3 regions of the Paeniglutamicibacter sp. genome follow, and region 2 is predicted to be linked to each of the others. Evidence: riboswitches for the same ligand, from Rfam matches in the RefSeq annotation. Region 2 holds a riboswitch; each other region holds the start of a gene.
The links. Region 2 has a riboswitch for S-adenosylmethionine ahead of ACLQ7E_RS01720 (OsmC family protein). Riboswitches for the same ligand answer to the same signal wherever they lie in the genome.
Positions count from the first base shown of each region.

Region 1 (5,277 bases), on a different contig from region 2:
CCCCCCCCCTGGGGGGGGCTCCACAGTGGGTTAAGGCCTTGGTGCGGTGATGCGTTGGATGTCGCGGTCGAGTTCCCGATGGATGGGGGGACCGGCAACATGCCGGGGGCTGGCGCCAGGCGTTCCCTTCGAGTAGCTTTGCCGAGTGGAGCAGTGCCCTTCCTCGATCACCGGCAACGTCGCATCCCGGGCATGGGCAGCCAAACGACCAAGAAGGCATGATCATGAAGCTGACACTGACGGAATTCGTGAGTCTCGACGGGGTGTCGCAAGGCCCCGGGTCTCCCGAGGAAGACACGACCGATGGATTCACCCAGGGTGGATGGCTTGTCCCGCACATGGACGAGGCCTTCGTTGACCAGGCCGCGCAATGGCTTGGGGAAGCCGACGGGCTGCTGCTTGGCCGCCGCACCTATGAGGCCTTCGCCAGGGATTGGCCGCAAATCACCGACCCGGACGACCCCTTCACGGGGCTCATGAATTCCCTGCCCAAGTACGTCGCCTCGCAGACGCTGGGCGAGGGAACCTGGAACCCGACCACGGTCCTCTCCGGCGACGTTGCCGCCCAGGTCGCGGAGCTCAAGGCGCGTCCCGGCAGGGAGCTGCAGATCCACGGGAGTGCCAGGCTTGCCGGATCATTGCTTGCCGATGGGCTGATTGACGAACTCAGGCTCGTGGTGGCACCCGTGGTCCTTGGACACGGGCGGCGCCTCTTCCCTGACGGCGGCGCACCGGCAGGGCTGCGGCTTTCCAGCAGCAAGACCACCCCGGGCGGGCTTGCCATCCTGATCTACCAATGCACCGGCGACGCTGCCTATGCGACCTATACGGGCGTCTCGGACATCTAGTCCAGGAATGTTGCAAGGTCACAATTGAGACCTGGTCGGCGACCGGCTTTCCGTGAAGCGCAAGCGTCTCCTTCGGTCAGCGCGAGGAAGTCCCGGCGTTCAAGTGTCGATTGGCGCTCTTCGGTACCCATCGGCAGAATCATGGCATATGGTCGCACAATCTTCGATTTTTACGCTTCGTGACTTCGTATGTCGAAACAAACTTTGACGAGACGTAAATATTTCTTCTAACGTTAGTCATGAATCAAGAGTGTCAACGTAAGGCCCTGGCCCGTTGACCGGCAACCCTCTCACGGTGGCGGGGTGCTCCAGGTGATGATTCGGCCTACCGGAACCCCGGAGGCAAGTACCGCACACCTCACTGGTTGGCGCGTGAATGACACGCACCGCGAAGGTGGGCCGAAGCCGAAGGATTGAGCACTATGACACTCACCTCTGACCTCACCCCCAACACCCTGCGCAACGTCTTTGCCCAGCACCCCTCGGGCATTGCCGCACTCTGCGCCATCGTTGACGGGCAGCCGCAAGGGATTGTGGCCTCGTCCTTTACGGTTGGCGTCTCCATGGATCCGCCGCTGGTGATGTTCGCGGTCCAGAACACCTCGAACACCTGGCCGCTGGTGCGCACCAGCGGACGCATTGGCGTTTCGGTGCTCAGCGAGAAGAACGAGGGCGTGTGCCGACAGATCGCCTCGAAGTCCGGGGACCGTTTTGCCGGGCTTCGCCTTGATTCGACCGACGAGGGCGCGCTCTTCCTGCATGACGCCACCCTGTGGCTCGACTGCTCCATTGAGCAGGAGATCCCCGCTGGCGACCACCAGGTGGTGCTGCTGCGCGTCCACGGCCACCAGACGCACGACAACGCCAACTCGCCGCTCGTGTTCCACGGCTCGGCATTCCGTCGCCTGGACGCCGAACAGCTGGTCTCCTAAGGCACCTGAACCTCAAGGGCTCCGCGCCCGTGGCACCGAATCCCTGATTCGATGGCACGGGCACGGAGCCCTTTGTTTTTTGCCGAGGGTTTCCTACGACGGTTCGTGCACCACGTCCATCATGTATCGGTAGCCGTCGCGGGCAAGCTGGGTGAGGATCTCCAGATCCACGTCCGCGAGCTTGTTCACGTACAAGCAGGACGCCCCGCGCTTGTGCTTGCCCAGCTTCGCCAGCAGTGGCCCGGCGGTCGGGGCTATGGTCAGCCCGTAAAGGGCAAGGTTCGTCGACCGCGGCGAGAAGCCAATGGCGCCGGCATCCCCTTCGCGGCCCGATTCGTACCTGTAGTGGTAGGTTCCGAAGCCGACGATCGTGGGACCCCACATGGTTGGTGGCTGGCCGCTTACCTCTTCCATCATCTCCAGGAGGACCTCGGCGTCCGTGCGCCGGATCGGATGGGGCACGGCGGCGATGAACTCGCGAGGATCAACGGCCGTTGGTGCGGTCTTGTTGGCGCTCATGCGGCCCAGTATGTCAGTGGTTGGTGATCTCCATCAATGCCCGCAATCCCCAGATCCGTGGCAACTTCCGGCGTGTCTGTGGATAGCTTGTGGGTAACTGTGAAACGGCGACTGATTTAGCCCCGGAATCACGGGGTTTTTGTGTGTATAACTGGTATTTACGCCCCTGGTGGATGTGGATAAATAGTTTGTATCCACAGGCATGTATCTAGATAGATCCTAGTCAGATCCGTATTGTGGGCAAAATTTTGGTGTAATCCACAATGTTCTCCCCAGACTGTGCACACAACACGCCGCGAGGTTCACAGGTTATCCACATGGCCTGTGGATAACCGTGTTGGGTTTGGGGGGAAACAGGTCTATGGTGACAGTGTTCCCCACCTATTTCCACAGGTTCGCGGTGCCCTTGAGCACGTGTGATTTTGAACCTAACGAATCGTCTGTGCTCCTTGAGACACTGAATAGGTAATGAAGCGGAAAACTTGGGAACCCGCGAAGCTTGAAGGGAAAAGCCCGTGTCGCTAGCCAGCACCGAAACCAGCTCTGATTCACGTGGATCGGACTATGGACGCACTCCACCGCAAGATCTCGTAGCCGAGCAAAGCGTCCTGGGCGGCATGATGCTCTCCAAGGACGCCATCGCGGACTGCGTGGAGGTGCTGCGCGGGCTGGACTTCTACCGTCCGGCGCACGAGGCGATCTACGAAGCCATCATCGACCTCTACGGCCGTGGCGAGCCCGCCGACGCCGTCACCGTCTCCGACCTGTTGACCAAGCGCGGCGAAATCACCCGCATCGGCGGCCCTGCCTACCTGCACACGCTCATCCAGTCGGTGCCTACCGCCGCCAACGCCGGTTTCTACGCCGAGATCGTGCGCGAACGCGCAGTGCTGCGCCGGCTGGTTGATGCGGGCACCAAGATCGTCCAGCTCGGATACTCACAGGACGGCGAAGTCGACGCCATCGTCAACGAGGCCCAGGCCGAGGTCTACAAGGTCGCCGAGCGCCGCACTGCCGAAGACTACGTGCCGCTGCGCGACATCATCGAGGGCACCGTCGATGAAATCGAATCCGCCGGCAGTCGCGGCGAGGGCGTGATCGGTGTTCCCACCGGATTCTTCGAACTCGACGAACTGACGCAGGGCCTGCACGGCGGCCAGATGATCGTCATCGCGGCCCGCCCGGCCGTTGGCAAGTCAACATTCGCATTGGATTTTGCCAGGTCAGCGTCCATTAAGAACAGCATGACTGCCGTTTTCTTCTCCCTGGAAATGGGCCGGAACGAAATTGCCATGCGCCTGCTCTCGGCGGAGGCCAGCATCGCGCTGCAGGACTTGCGAAAGGGCACCATCCAGGACGAACAGTGGTCGAAGATCGCCACCACCATGGGCCGGCTCAATGACGCGCCCCTGTTCATTGATGATTCGCCGAACATGTCGCTCATGGAAATTCGCGCCAAGTGCCGTCGACTCAAGCAGAAGCATGACCTCAAGCTCGTGGTGCTCGACTACCTGCAGCTGATGAGCTCGGGCAAAAAAGTCGAATCGCGTCAGCAGGAAGTTTCGGAGTTCTCCCGTGCGCTGAAGCTTCTGGCCAAGGAGCTCGACGTTCCGGTCATCGCGCTCTCCCAGCTGAACCGTGGTTCGGAACAGCGTACCGACAAGAAGCCGATGATTTCGGACCTTCGCGAGTCCGGATCGATCGAGCAGGATGCCGACATGGTCATTCTTTTGCACCGTGAAGATATTTACGACAAGGAATCGGCCCGTGCCGGCGAGGCCGACGTGATCGTGGCCAAGCACCGTAACGGCCCGACCAAGACCATCACCGTCGCCTTCCAAGGCCACTACTCGCGCTTCAGCAACATGGCTCAGGACGGCCACGGCTAGTTTCTCGGAACATCCGGCGACCGGGCGGTTGCGTTCCCCCTTTCGGGGCCACGCAACCGCCCATAGTCGTTTGGCGGCCGCGAAATGGTCCGCTGGATGCGCGGGCAAGGGTGCCGATTCCTTGTCCGCGATGCCGCGTATTCCATGAAATCGCTGCGTGAATAGTTATTATGCGATAGCGTGACGCCATGATGATGTCCTTGCAAGCACTCATGTGGGGCACCATCGCCGGGTCGGCGTTGCTGCTCGGCGCCGCCGCGGCCTGGTGGTTGGACATTCCGCGAAAAATTGTCTCGAGCATCATGGCATTTGGCGCCGGAGTGCTGATTTCCGCCCTCGCCTTCGAGCTGGTTGCCGAGGCTGAGGAAGTCGGCGGGCTGTGGGCCACAGTGGTCGGCTTCCTGGCCGGAGCCGTCAGCTATGTCGGGGCCAACTCCCTGCTGGTGCGCCTCGGTGCGGAACATCGGCGTCGCAGCAAGGCCGCCTTGCGGCCCGGGAGCCGCGATGGCGGAGCTTCAAACGGGGGAACTGCCATCGCAGTCGGTGCCCTGCTGGATGGCATCCCCGAATCCATCGTGCTGGGCGTTGGGCTGCTCACCGGTGCAGCCGTCAACCCAACCATGCTGGCGGCAATCTTCATATCCAACGTGCCCGAGGGACTTGCCAGCACCGCAGACATGAAGCGCGCGGGCAAGGGACCCAAGGAGGTCTTTGCCATTTGGGGGAGTATTGCGGTGCTTTCCGGCCTTGCCGCAATGGTCGGCTACCTCGCCCTCGACAACGCCCCGGGAGAGATCATTGCGGTGGTCACCGCAATCGCGGCGGGCGGCATTCTTGCGATGCTCGCCGACACCATGATCCCCGAGGCCTTCGAGGAGCAGCACATGCTCACGGGACTCATCGCCGCGCTGGGTTTCCTTGCGGCACTGATCCTGCACCACAGCGTCTAGATGCGGGCTTCGGCAAAATCCTTGAAGGCCGTCATCGTTTTGAGGTTTTGCTTCTTGACCACGGGGCCAAAGAGCAATGCCACGATCCGCATGAAACCGGTGAAATCAAAGACGTTGTGGGCCACCCAGCGCGTGGCGG
Region 1 covers NZ_JBKKAP010000100.1:61-5,337, forward strand. The annotation lists gene ACLQ7E_RS12085 (dihydrofolate reductase family protein) at 225-848, shown strand; SAM riboswitch class IV at 1,091-1,203, shown strand; gene ACLQ7E_RS12090 (flavin reductase family protein) at 1,271-1,780, shown strand; gene ACLQ7E_RS12095 (DUF1801 domain-containing protein) at 1,874-2,299, opposite strand; gene dnaB (replicative DNA helicase) at 2,815-4,188, shown strand; gene ACLQ7E_RS12105 (ZIP family metal transporter) at 4,377-5,138, shown strand; gene ACLQ7E_RS12110 (SRPBCC family protein) at 5,135-5,277, opposite strand, start outside.
Region 1: another riboswitch for S-adenosylmethionine. It lies ahead of ACLQ7E_RS12090 (flavin reductase family protein); the one in region 2 lies ahead of ACLQ7E_RS01720 (OsmC family protein).

Region 2 (5,277 bases):
TCTCCACGGTCGCCGCGGCATCGTCAACGATGTCCACGCTCACGCCGGGCAGTGCCCGGGTGCCGCAGCCCGGCTTGAACGCGGTGTCGTCCTGGCGCGGGGAGAGGATGGTGGCGCCGGTCTCGGACTGCCACCAGGTGTCGACCATGGGGATGCCGGCGGCTGTGTCGCGGCCGACCTGGCTGCGCAGCCAGCGCCACGCCTCCGGGTTCACTGCCTCGCCGACGGTTCCGGCCATCCGGATCGAGGACAGGTCGTATTCGGGGGGGACGTCTTCGGGGAACCAACCCATCAGCGAGCGCACCAGGGTGGGCGCTGTGTAGTAGCTGGTCACCCCGTAGCGTGCGATGATCTCGAAGTGGCGGCCCGGATGCGGGGCATTGGGCACGCCCTCGTAGATGACCTGGGTGACGCCGTTGGACAGCGGCCCGTAGATCTCGTAGGTGTGCGCGGTGACCCAGGCCAGGTCCGCGGTGCACCAGTGGACGTCGCCGTCGCGCTGGGCGGGATCCGGGTTGGAGAAGAGGAACTCGTGGCTCCACGACGCCTGGGTCAGGTATCCGCCGGTGGTGTGGACCAGGCCCTTGGGCTGGCCCGTGGTCCCGGAGGTGTACATGATGAACAGCGGGGTCTCGGCGTCGAAGGCCTCGGGGGCGTGTTCGGTGCTCGCGGTGTCGACCGTCTCGTGCCACCACACGTCCCGGCCCTCGACCCAGTTGATGTCGGTGTGCCCGGTGCGGTTGATGACCAGGACGTGTTCGATGGCGTTGTCGCCGGCGACGGCCTCGTCGGCGTGCGCCTTGACGGGGACCGAGGTGCCGCGGCGGTACTGGCCGTCGGTGGTGACCAGGAGCTTGGCGGCGGTGTCCTCGACGCGGAACTTGAGGGCCTCGGCGGAGAAGCCGCCGAAGACCAGCGAGTGCACCGCGCCGATGCGTGCGCAGGCCAGGGTGATGACAATGGTTTCCACCAGCACCGGCAGGTAGATGACCACGCGGTCGCCCTTGGTGATGCCCAGGGCCTCCAGCGCATTGGCCGCCTGGGAAACGCGGTCCTGCAGGTCCTTGTAGGTGACGGTGGTCCTGTCGCCGGGCTCGCCCTCGAAGTGCAGCGCGACCTTGTCGCCGCGGCCGGCCTCCACGTGCCGGTCCACGCAGTTGTAGGCGGCGTTGAGCTTGCCACCCTCGTACCAGCGCAAGTCGGGACCGCGCCGGGCCACCTGGTCGACGCCGGTGCTGGTGTGGATGGTGTGCCACGGATCGGACCAGCTCAGGCGCCGAGCCGCGGCATCCCAGAAAGCGAGGCGTTCGGCTTCGGTCCAGGAGGCCTCGTTGGCGATGCCCGCGGTGGCAGGGGACAGGGTTTCAGTCATTGTTTTCTCCATCGGTCCGGGCGTGGGCCCTGCGCCGGGTGCTTGTGGGATTGCTGCGGCATCTGCGGCCTGGATGCCCCGGCCGCCAGTGTGGGCAGGGGCTCTGCCGTGAGTGATCAGGGCACCGGAGTGGTTTGTCCGGAACGCGGCTGAAGAGCGCTCCCGGATTCCGCCGGGACCTCCGGTGTTGAAGTGGATTCCGTACCAAAGAACACCGCCAGCGAGGCAAGGATCAGGACGATGAACAACGCCATCCCAACCAACCCGAATCCAGCGATCCAGCCTGCGGTGACACTCAGAACGGCCAGTGACATCACGGTGGCAGCCGCGAATTGTGTAGCTTTGCGGCGCCGGCCCGGCGTTGTGCTGAGCCGCCATTGGGTGGTTAGCAAGGTGACGGCAACCAGCGTGAAGACGTTCACCAACATTCCGACCCAAACAGGGTGGGTGCCAAGGAAGAACTCCTTGGGAGACCAGTCCGCTAGGTGGTTCCAGAGGATGCCGGCGCTGAAACCGGCCACCATCGATGCATAAACGGCGGTGCGTGTGGCCAACGGCCAAAAGAAGACTGCCAGGACTGGGGCCAGGGTCGCGCCGTTGCGCAACGTCCAGGCCAGGACGTTCCACCAGGCGGATTGCTCGGTACGGAGGATGCTAAAGAGGATCATGAGTCCAGTCAGGGCCACCAGCGACCACTGCGTGTAGCGAACCAGCTGCGCCTCGGTGGCCTTGGGGTTGAGTGCGCTGCCGACGTCGCGGCCCAGGGAAGTAGATCCGGAGAACTGGCACGGACCGGCCCAGCCCATGGCACAGGCCCAGACGCCCAGGAAGAACACGCCCACGAGCGGTGCTGGGAGGACCTGTTCGATGTAGTGGGGGATCGCCACCAGGGCCAGGCTCTCTCCGGGCATCACGATGGCCGCCGAAGTGCCGATGAGCGCACCGATGATGATGAAAGGGACGCCAAAGGCGGCAGCCGTGTAGAGGCCCTTCTGGCCGTCCTCTGGTGTTCGGCAAGACATGGTCATTTGGAAAGCGGCCTGTGCCAGCGGCACGTTCACGATGAAGGTGCCGAACCATGCCACGATGAGGGAAACGCCTGCGTTGCCGGGGTCGAACATTTGGGGGTTGGTCTCGGCAAAGTCGATCAATCCGGAGATCCCGGGCTTGGCCAAGATTGCGTATGCGCCCACGAGCAGCATGCCGACAAACACGATGCAGTTCATGGTTTGGTTGAATGCCACTGAACGCATTCCACCTGTCCACAAGAACATGAGCAATAACAAGGCCGTGACGATGACGGCCAAGTGCAAGTTCAGGCCAGTGAAAGCTGTCAGTGCGGAAGCGAAGGCGATCGTGGTGGCAACCGACCACATGGGAAACGTGAAAGCCGTGATAACGCCGGCAATGCCCTTGGCAAGGCGGCCGAAGCGGTCTCCGATGATGCCTGTTACGGTGACGACGAGCTTCTCCCGCAACTTCTTGACCAAGAGCAGCGAGATGAGCAGGATTTGCACGGTCTCGGCCACACCGTACCAAAGCGCGGATACGCCTGTTCGGTAGCTCAGCTCCATGATGGCTATGTAGGAAGAACCAGAGAACAGTCCGGTGATGCAGAAGGCAACCGTCCACGGGCTGAAGGTGCGACCGCCAACAAAGAATCCGCTAGTTTTGCCCAGCGTGCTGCGGCGTTGGGCAAGGCGTCCGCCGAAGACGAGCAGCGCCGTGTAGGACACCGCGAGGCCGATGGTCCACAGTCCGGCCGCGCTCATGCGCTTGCTCCCGCAGCAGTTGTAAGTGCGGTGCGGGGAGCGTATCCGAGCGCAATGTTGCAGGCATCTTCGGCGGAGCCCGGGGCGACTTCAGTGGCGAATTCCCAGTTGATAACCATGTTCACGCCTGCTGTCTTGACCAAGTTGATGGCCGGGCATCTCCGGTGGACTTGCGAGGTGAATTCCCGTTGCAGCTCAGGATCGTCCAGGGCCGTTTCAACATGGATTTCGAGCCGGTAGGAATGGAAGAACGGAGAAACGTCTGCCGTTCCGGCAAACCCACGGGTATCTTGAGTGGCAATCGAGTAGGTCTCCAGGGCAGTGAAGTCGATCCGGAGTTCCTTTGCCACCTGTTCCACAACGACGCTTACGCATCCGTTGAGCGCGCCGGCAATGAATTCCATCGGTGTCGGTGCGTTGTTGGTTCCGCCCACGGCGACAGGCTCGTCAATGTCGAAGGAGAAATCCCGGATTCCGACACGTGTACGCATGGAACCCAGCCAGGTTCCCTTGGCGCGGATGCGCTTGTCGTGGGGCCCCGAAGTGTTGGGCACAGTTGGCAGGGAAGCGGATGTCATGGTCTCTCCATCGGACTTGGCGGTAGCACCGGCCTCAGCGAGGTGGTTGCTGCGGCGTCATAGAGCCAGATCTCTCGGCCGCTCGGGATGGGTTACGACTCAATCAAAGTCGATGCGGTGTCACGGGAGCAAACCGTCCGTAACATGACGGAATCTTCGACCACATGGATATTCTTCACGTATCAACGAAGGATATTTCATTAATTGGTAAAATTTCGATGCTTTGATTCCAGTCTGGCGGCAGTCGGGGGATCTCCGCAAGAGGCGCTGCATCCCCTGCCTCCGTCCCCGGGAAACCGCGGCCAGAGAGGAAAGTGCGCGACGCTGCTCGAGATGGGCAAGGCGATCCTCGATGCTCCCTGTCTCGTCGAAGGATTGGCGGGGGAAACGCCGGGGAGTCGGTCAGCCAAGCCCGGCATTCAGGAGGCGGAATCGTGTTTCGGCCAGCGCCGGAGGCCCCGATTGTGACGAAACGGGTTGTCTCCGCCTCGCCGGGACGTGTAGAAATATGACCAACAACCATCCAGAGCGGCCGAGAGATCTGGCTCCATGACGCCGCAGCAACCCCTCCCCTTAATTGGGCGGTAGGTGCTCACGCCAGAACCGATGGAGAGAATTCATGGCTGTCGATTCCTTTGCACATGCTCACGATGTCGAAGCGGACCCCAACATCTTTGGAGCCGTCAATCTCGACGCATTTACCGGCGACACCCCTGCCCGGCACCTGCTCAAACTTACTCCGGGCGTTCCCCTGAACGGTCACTATGACGAATTGGCCGCAATCTTCCGTCCGGTCTTCGCCAAGATTGCCGCCGGGGCCAGCGAGCGAGATGCCAACCGGACCCTTCCCTTTGAGCCGGTCGGTTGGCTGAACCGGGTGCGATTCGGTGCATTGCGCATCCCGGTGTCCGAAGGCGGCTACGGGGCGAGCGTGTCCGACCTCTTCCGCCTGTTCATTGAGCTGGCCGAGGCGGATTCCCAGGTGGCGCACCTGTGGCGCTCGCACATCGGCTTCGTCGAATCCGTGTTGCTGCTTGAGGACGATGCCTTGCGGCACCGCTGGATCGAGCGCATTGTTGCCGGGCAAATCGTCGGCAACGCCTACACCGAGCGCGGTGGAAACCGGCTCGGCACCCTGAACACGACGATTGCCAAGCAGGGCGAGCGCTGGATCCTCAACGGCGAAAAATACTACTGCACCGGCACGATCTACGCCGACTGGGTCGCCGTTGCCGTGGCGCACCCCGCCCGCGCCGGCCGGCAGATCGCCGTGGTCTCCACACAGCATTCCGGGGTCAAGATCTTTGACGACTGGGACGGATTCGGGCAGCAGCTCACCGGCACCGGCTCGACCACGTTCGAGAATGTCCCGGTGGACACGATCCTTCCCGACGAGCAGCAGGTCAACAACCCTGAATCCGCGATCTTCCAACTGGTGCTCCTCGGGGTCCAGGCCGGAATCACGCGCGCCGTGCTCAACGACATGCGCTCGTCGGTCCAGGCCCGTACGCGAAGCTTCAGCACCGGGACAGGGGTTCCGGTACGCGAAGAACCC
Region 2 covers NZ_JBKKAP010000014.1:37,697-42,973, reverse strand. The annotation lists gene acs (acetate--CoA ligase) at 1-1,372, opposite strand, end outside; gene ACLQ7E_RS01725 (sodium:solute symporter family protein) at 1,489-3,144, opposite strand; gene ACLQ7E_RS01720 (OsmC family protein) at 3,141-3,722, opposite strand; SAM riboswitch class I at 3,727-3,816, opposite strand; SAM riboswitch class I at 4,239-4,335, shown strand; gene ACLQ7E_RS01715 (acyl-CoA dehydrogenase family protein) at 4,342-5,277, shown strand, end outside.

Region 3 (5,277 bases), on a different contig from region 2:
TCATCCGCAACCGCGCCAAGATCCTGGCGACCATCAAGAACGCGAAGGCCACCATCGCCCTGCGCGAGGACGGCGGCCTGGCCGAGTTCATCTGGTCGTTCCAGCCCGATTCCACCCCGGCACCAAACGTGCTGGAAGACATCCCCACCACCAGCCCCGAATCCGTGGCACTGTCAAAGGCGCTGAAGAAGCGCGGCTTCGCTTTCGTGGGACCAACGACCATGTTTGCGCTCATGGAGGCGCTGGGCATCGTGGACACGCACCTGTTGGGCTCCCACCGGCGCGGCACCTCGGGCATCTGGCCGGCATGAGCTCGCGCTTCCTGAAGTCCAACGGCTTGTTGGACCCCGGGCACATGATGCGGACGCTGGGCATCCATTCGATCGCAACCCTCGACATCCACGAGCCCGCTGCACGGCGGCACAGCCGAGTGGTGTCAATCGATTCAGGCCCGAAGATCGTCGAGCTGGAATTTGCCGAGAACGGCGTGCAACTTACCTGCGCCGAGGCGGACGCACATGACCTCGACCAGCTCGAAAGCATCGTGCGTGCCTGGCTGGACCTGGATTCGGACCTCACGCACGTGCAACGGTATTTCGCCGCAGACGGCTTGCTCGGCCCACTGGTGAGGGCCCGGCCATGGTTGCGCCTGATCGGATACCTCAATGGCTTCGAGGCCGCAGCCACCACGATTCTTGGCCAGCAGGTAACCCTGGCGGCGGGCCGGACCTTTGGCGGACGCTTCGTTGGCGCCTACGGAAGCGACGGGCCTGGGGGCCTGCGCATCTTCCCGACACCCGAGGCGGTGGTTGCGCACGGCGTCGACATCCTGCGCGAAACCATTGGGCTCACCAAGTCCCGGGCGGCCACCTTGTTCGTGATGGCGGAAAGCTTCGCCGCCAAGAAGTTCGCAGGCACACCGGGCATCCCATTGGACCGCACCGAACTTCTGGCACTGCGCGGCGTCGGCCCCTGGACCGCAGACTACCTCCAGATGCGCGGCCGCAGCGATCCGGATGCATTCGTGCCCGGCGACCTGGTCGCGCGGCGGGCGCTGAACCGGATCACCGAACGCGAGGCAGCCAAGTTGGCGGAATCATGGGCACCATACCGGTCCTACGCCATGGTCCATCTTTGGGCTTCAGACCCGATGGCCCCGCTGCCGCCCGCTACCTCCAAGACGGCCGCACGAGCGGACCGGAGTAAACCCGGTCCTCGACCGGACTAGGCGCTGAGTGTCTCCGGGAAGATCTGCCCGATGGGCGACTTCTTTTCGGCCTGGAACTCGTCCTCGGCACGTCCGAACGCCCAGTAGGCGGACAGCGACATGGCCCTGCGGTCCACGCCGCGTTCGCCATTGAGGTAGGCACGCAACGACTTCATGGTTTCACGTTCGCCGTGGGCAAAGACCTGAATCGTTCCCTCGTGCCATGGCGCATCACGCACCACTGCCTCGAGCCGGGTGCCTTCCGGGGTGAAGTAGCCACCGCGGTGCAGCCAGTGGACGTTGACTCCTGCGGGCACGTCCAGCTGGACCTCGTCCTCGGGGCCAGATACCTCAAGGTAGATGTCCCCCACCATGTCCGGGGTCATGTCCTCGACGGCCGCGGAAATCGCCGGAAGAGCGGTCTCGTCCCCGATGAGCAGGTGACGGTCGAATTCCGGGTCTGGCGTGTAGAGTCCGCCCGGGCTGGTGAAGCAGATCAGGTCACCCATCTTGGCGTTCTGGGCCCAGGGGCCTGCCAGGCCTTGGTCACCGTGGATGACGAAGTCGATCTGCACGGTTTGGGCTTCGAGATCCACGTGGCGCAGGGTGTAGGTGCGGCGAACCGGGAAATCTTCCGGAGCCAGCTGCTCGCGCAAGGCGTCAAGGTCAAACGGGGGCACCAGCCCCAGCTCGGGCTTGGCAAAAAGGATCTTGACGTAGCGGTCGGAGACTGCCTTGTCCTGGAAATCTACAAAGCCCGGTCCGCCAAAGGTCAGTCGCATCATGTGGGGACTCAGTCGCTCGCTCGCCAAAACCTCGAGGACTACCTGGGGCCGAACCGGACGTGCCGAACGTTGCGTACTCACTAATTACCACTTTCTTGGATTAGGGAAGGTAAACCTATCCTATTCGACGGAGCATCGACGAAGTCAATGCAGGTAACATTCACCCGACCCGATTCGTTTGAACAAACCACCGGGAATCCGCGAAAGTTGCCCCTCAATCCAGGTGTCGGTCCTGCCAACTGCGCATGATCCACCGTGATTCGACAGCCGTATCCAGCGTCACCACGCCAGTGTTGGCCAGGGGCGTCGGGCGCAGCAGGCCAAGGTCGAAGTTTGTGCTCCGCGAGGCAAGCCAGGTCACCAGCATCGCCGCGTGGCTGACCACGACTAGTTTCCCGGTCCCCGCGGCTCGGGCCTCCTCGATGACCGTGTTGAAGCGGTCCAGTGCGGTGTGCGCATCCTCGCCACCTGCAACCTTCGCGGCCAGGTCGCCGGAGAGCCAGCGGAAAAACACGTCGCGGTAGGCGAGCTGGGCTTCGGGGTCGTTGCGCATTTCCAGTTCCCCTGCGGAGATCTCGCTCAACCCCGCGTGCTCGGCCAGGACCAGGCCGCGCGATTCAGCCAGGGGCGTGGCGGTCATCTTGGCACGCAGCAACGGCGAGGAGTAAACCGCGTCGACGTCCTCGGCGCCGAGCCGTTCCACGAGTGCCCGCACCTGGGCGAGTCCGGTCTCGTCCAGCGGCGCACCGGGGGCCGCGGTGTCCAGCGCCTGCGCCACGTTCGAAGCGGTCTGCCCGTGGCGGATCAAGATGAGTCTCATTCATTAACTCTAAATCGTCTCCGGTGTTTTGGTACGATGAAACCAGCTTCACGAGATGCGCGCCAGCTTAGGGCTCCGACCCGGCGCACACACCAACCCCATGCTTCACGGGTGGTTCGGATGACGAAGCGGTCCTGGCAGCAGCCGCTGCCTCGGGGACAAGAGCACACGAAAGGCGCCACCCCTTGCGCGATCAGTCACGTTCGACAGACACCTGCAACTCGTTCCACTCCGGCCACCGCACCAATCCCCGTGCGATCAGGAGCCTGATGACCAGGCCTACCCTGTGGGCCCCGGCGGACGTCGAGGTTGCGATGTCCCCGACCCACGGACTGACGCTGCATGTCTTTGCCGGCGGAACCCACCACCAGGTGTTCGCCCACGACCTTCCGGACATTGCCCAGCTGCTGCGCATTGCGCCGCAACCGGCACCGGGGCTCTCGCTGGGCCGGGTGAATTTCCACAACAACGCGATCGCGCTTCCCGCGGACCCGCGACACAGTGCCGGGCTGCGCTACTTCTCGTTCAGCACCGAACCGCTCTCTGCCTGCAACTTCGACCGCGACGAGACATTGGCCCGGGACTTCGAGTCCCTGACGGGCGACCTGCAACTTTCCTAGGAGCCCGTGCGACGAACCTAGGCCTTGGGCCTAGGTTGGGTGCGGGCTCGTGGGTACGTTGCGGCTGCCGGAATTTCGTTCGTGCCAGGAACTGTAGGCGTCGCGGGGCTGGTATTCCATCGGCAGCCGGCGTTCGGTCCAGTCTTTCGCGGATTCTGCATAATGAGGTAGTCAGTTTGAGGTGCTCGAGGTCTTCGACGATGCGCGGTTCGTCGTCATCCCGCTGGGCAAGGAACATAGGGTGGGCGGGTCTGCAGCAATACGGCGAGCCCAAGCACATCGGTCTTGGGTGGGCAAGCATGTAATTGGTGGACCCGGTTGGATCCGCGGTGCCAAGTCTTGTGTGCGCTTCGCGAATGGCGAGAATCTCGCCGTCGCGGGCGATGACGCCCGCATACCGCCGCCCGCCTCGACGTTGGCACGGGCGAGTTCGAGGGGTTAAGAAAATCCGCCAATAGGCACCGATCGAGGCACCAATAATCTGCAAGTCAGCATAATTAAGCGCCGGTCAGACGTCATTAAGAAGCAAGCAGGCACCATAGGTTTCCAAGACGCCCAAGGAACGCCATCCCAATCAAGATTGATCGAGTTTCCGCGATTCACAATGTCTCGGAAAGTCATCTCCGCGATCCGGGGCCCAGGGCACCTCCTATGCCGATCCTTCACCGCGACACGCGGTCACCAAAAAACCCGACAGTAAAACACTGTCATTTTCAGGACCCCCACGGCCCAGCCGCCCATGTAGCGGGCCCCTCGGAGTTAATGACTTAGGGCCAGGATCCAGGCACTCTATTGGCTCCGGCAAGTTGCGGTTCCTCACTCTTCCTCCCGTGTGATCGATAAAGTGCTCACGAAATGCGTCCGGCCGTGTGGCCCGCGGCCACCGAATGGGAGCGGTTTGTGCTTTCGGCTATCCACACCTCGATGTGATGCTCCATGGTTTGAAGCGCTTCATCCAGTTTGCCCAGCAATATCTGCGTTTCGCCCTCGGTGATCACCAGAGGCGGTGAAATAATCGTCGCGTTGTTTAGCGGCGCGATCCCTGCGGGGTAAACGATGAGGCTTTGTGCGAGACATTGTTCGACGAATACGTTCGCCGCATTGTGTCTGGGATCTGGGGCCTGCTTGGTCTCGGGGTTGATGACAAATTCGAACCCCCAAAGCAATCCGCGGCCGCGCACATCGGCCATGTGCCGGTAGCGGCGCGACAACGCTCTTAGACCCTCTTCCAGCTGTGCACCTCGATTTCTGACGTTTTCAAGGACGTCTTGGCGCTCCATAATGTCCAGAACGGCAATGCATGTGGCCGCTCCGACGGGATTCCCGGAAAAAGTGTGGCCAAACGGAGCACCACCGCTGCCTTCCCTTATCGCCTCCACCAAGTGTTCTCGCATGAGAATGGCTGCCACGGGAGAGTATCCCCCGCTCAGGCCCTTGCCTGTCATGAGAAGGTCAGGTACCACCCCATCGTGGGTGCTGGCAAACCAATCACCGGTCCGCCCTACCCCCGTGATGACCTCGTCCATGAGGAACAAGACGTCCAATCGGTCACAGATCTCCCGCAGGCGCGCGAGGTATCCCGCCGGCGGCACTAGGACACCGCCGGCGGCGCCGACGATCGGCTCCACGATGATGCCCGCGACCGTAGCAGGATCTTCCGCAAGGATTGCATCTTCGAAGGCCGCCGCGGCGCGCTCGGCATATTCGCCTTCGCTTTCGCCGGGGTGCCCGAATCGATAAGCGTAGGCCGGAGGGCCGACGGGAAAGGGATGCAACAGGGATCCATAGTCCGGGCGGCGCGCCTGGTGCCCTGACATGGACAAGGCTCCCATGGTCATGCCGTGG
Region 3 covers NZ_JBKKAP010000181.1:46,538-51,814, reverse strand. The annotation lists gene ACLQ7E_RS21340 (DNA-3-methyladenine glycosylase I) at 1-311, shown strand, start outside; gene ACLQ7E_RS21335 (DNA-3-methyladenine glycosylase family protein) at 308-1,228, shown strand; gene ACLQ7E_RS21330 (siderophore-interacting protein) at 1,225-2,073, opposite strand; gene ACLQ7E_RS21325 (histidine phosphatase family protein) at 2,207-2,812, opposite strand; SAM riboswitch class IV at 2,859-2,983, shown strand; gene ACLQ7E_RS21320 (hypothetical protein) at 3,082-3,432, shown strand; gene ACLQ7E_RS21315 (aspartate aminotransferase family protein) at 4,281-5,277, opposite strand, start outside.
Region 3: another riboswitch for S-adenosylmethionine. It lies ahead of ACLQ7E_RS21320 (hypothetical protein); the one in region 2 lies ahead of ACLQ7E_RS01720 (OsmC family protein).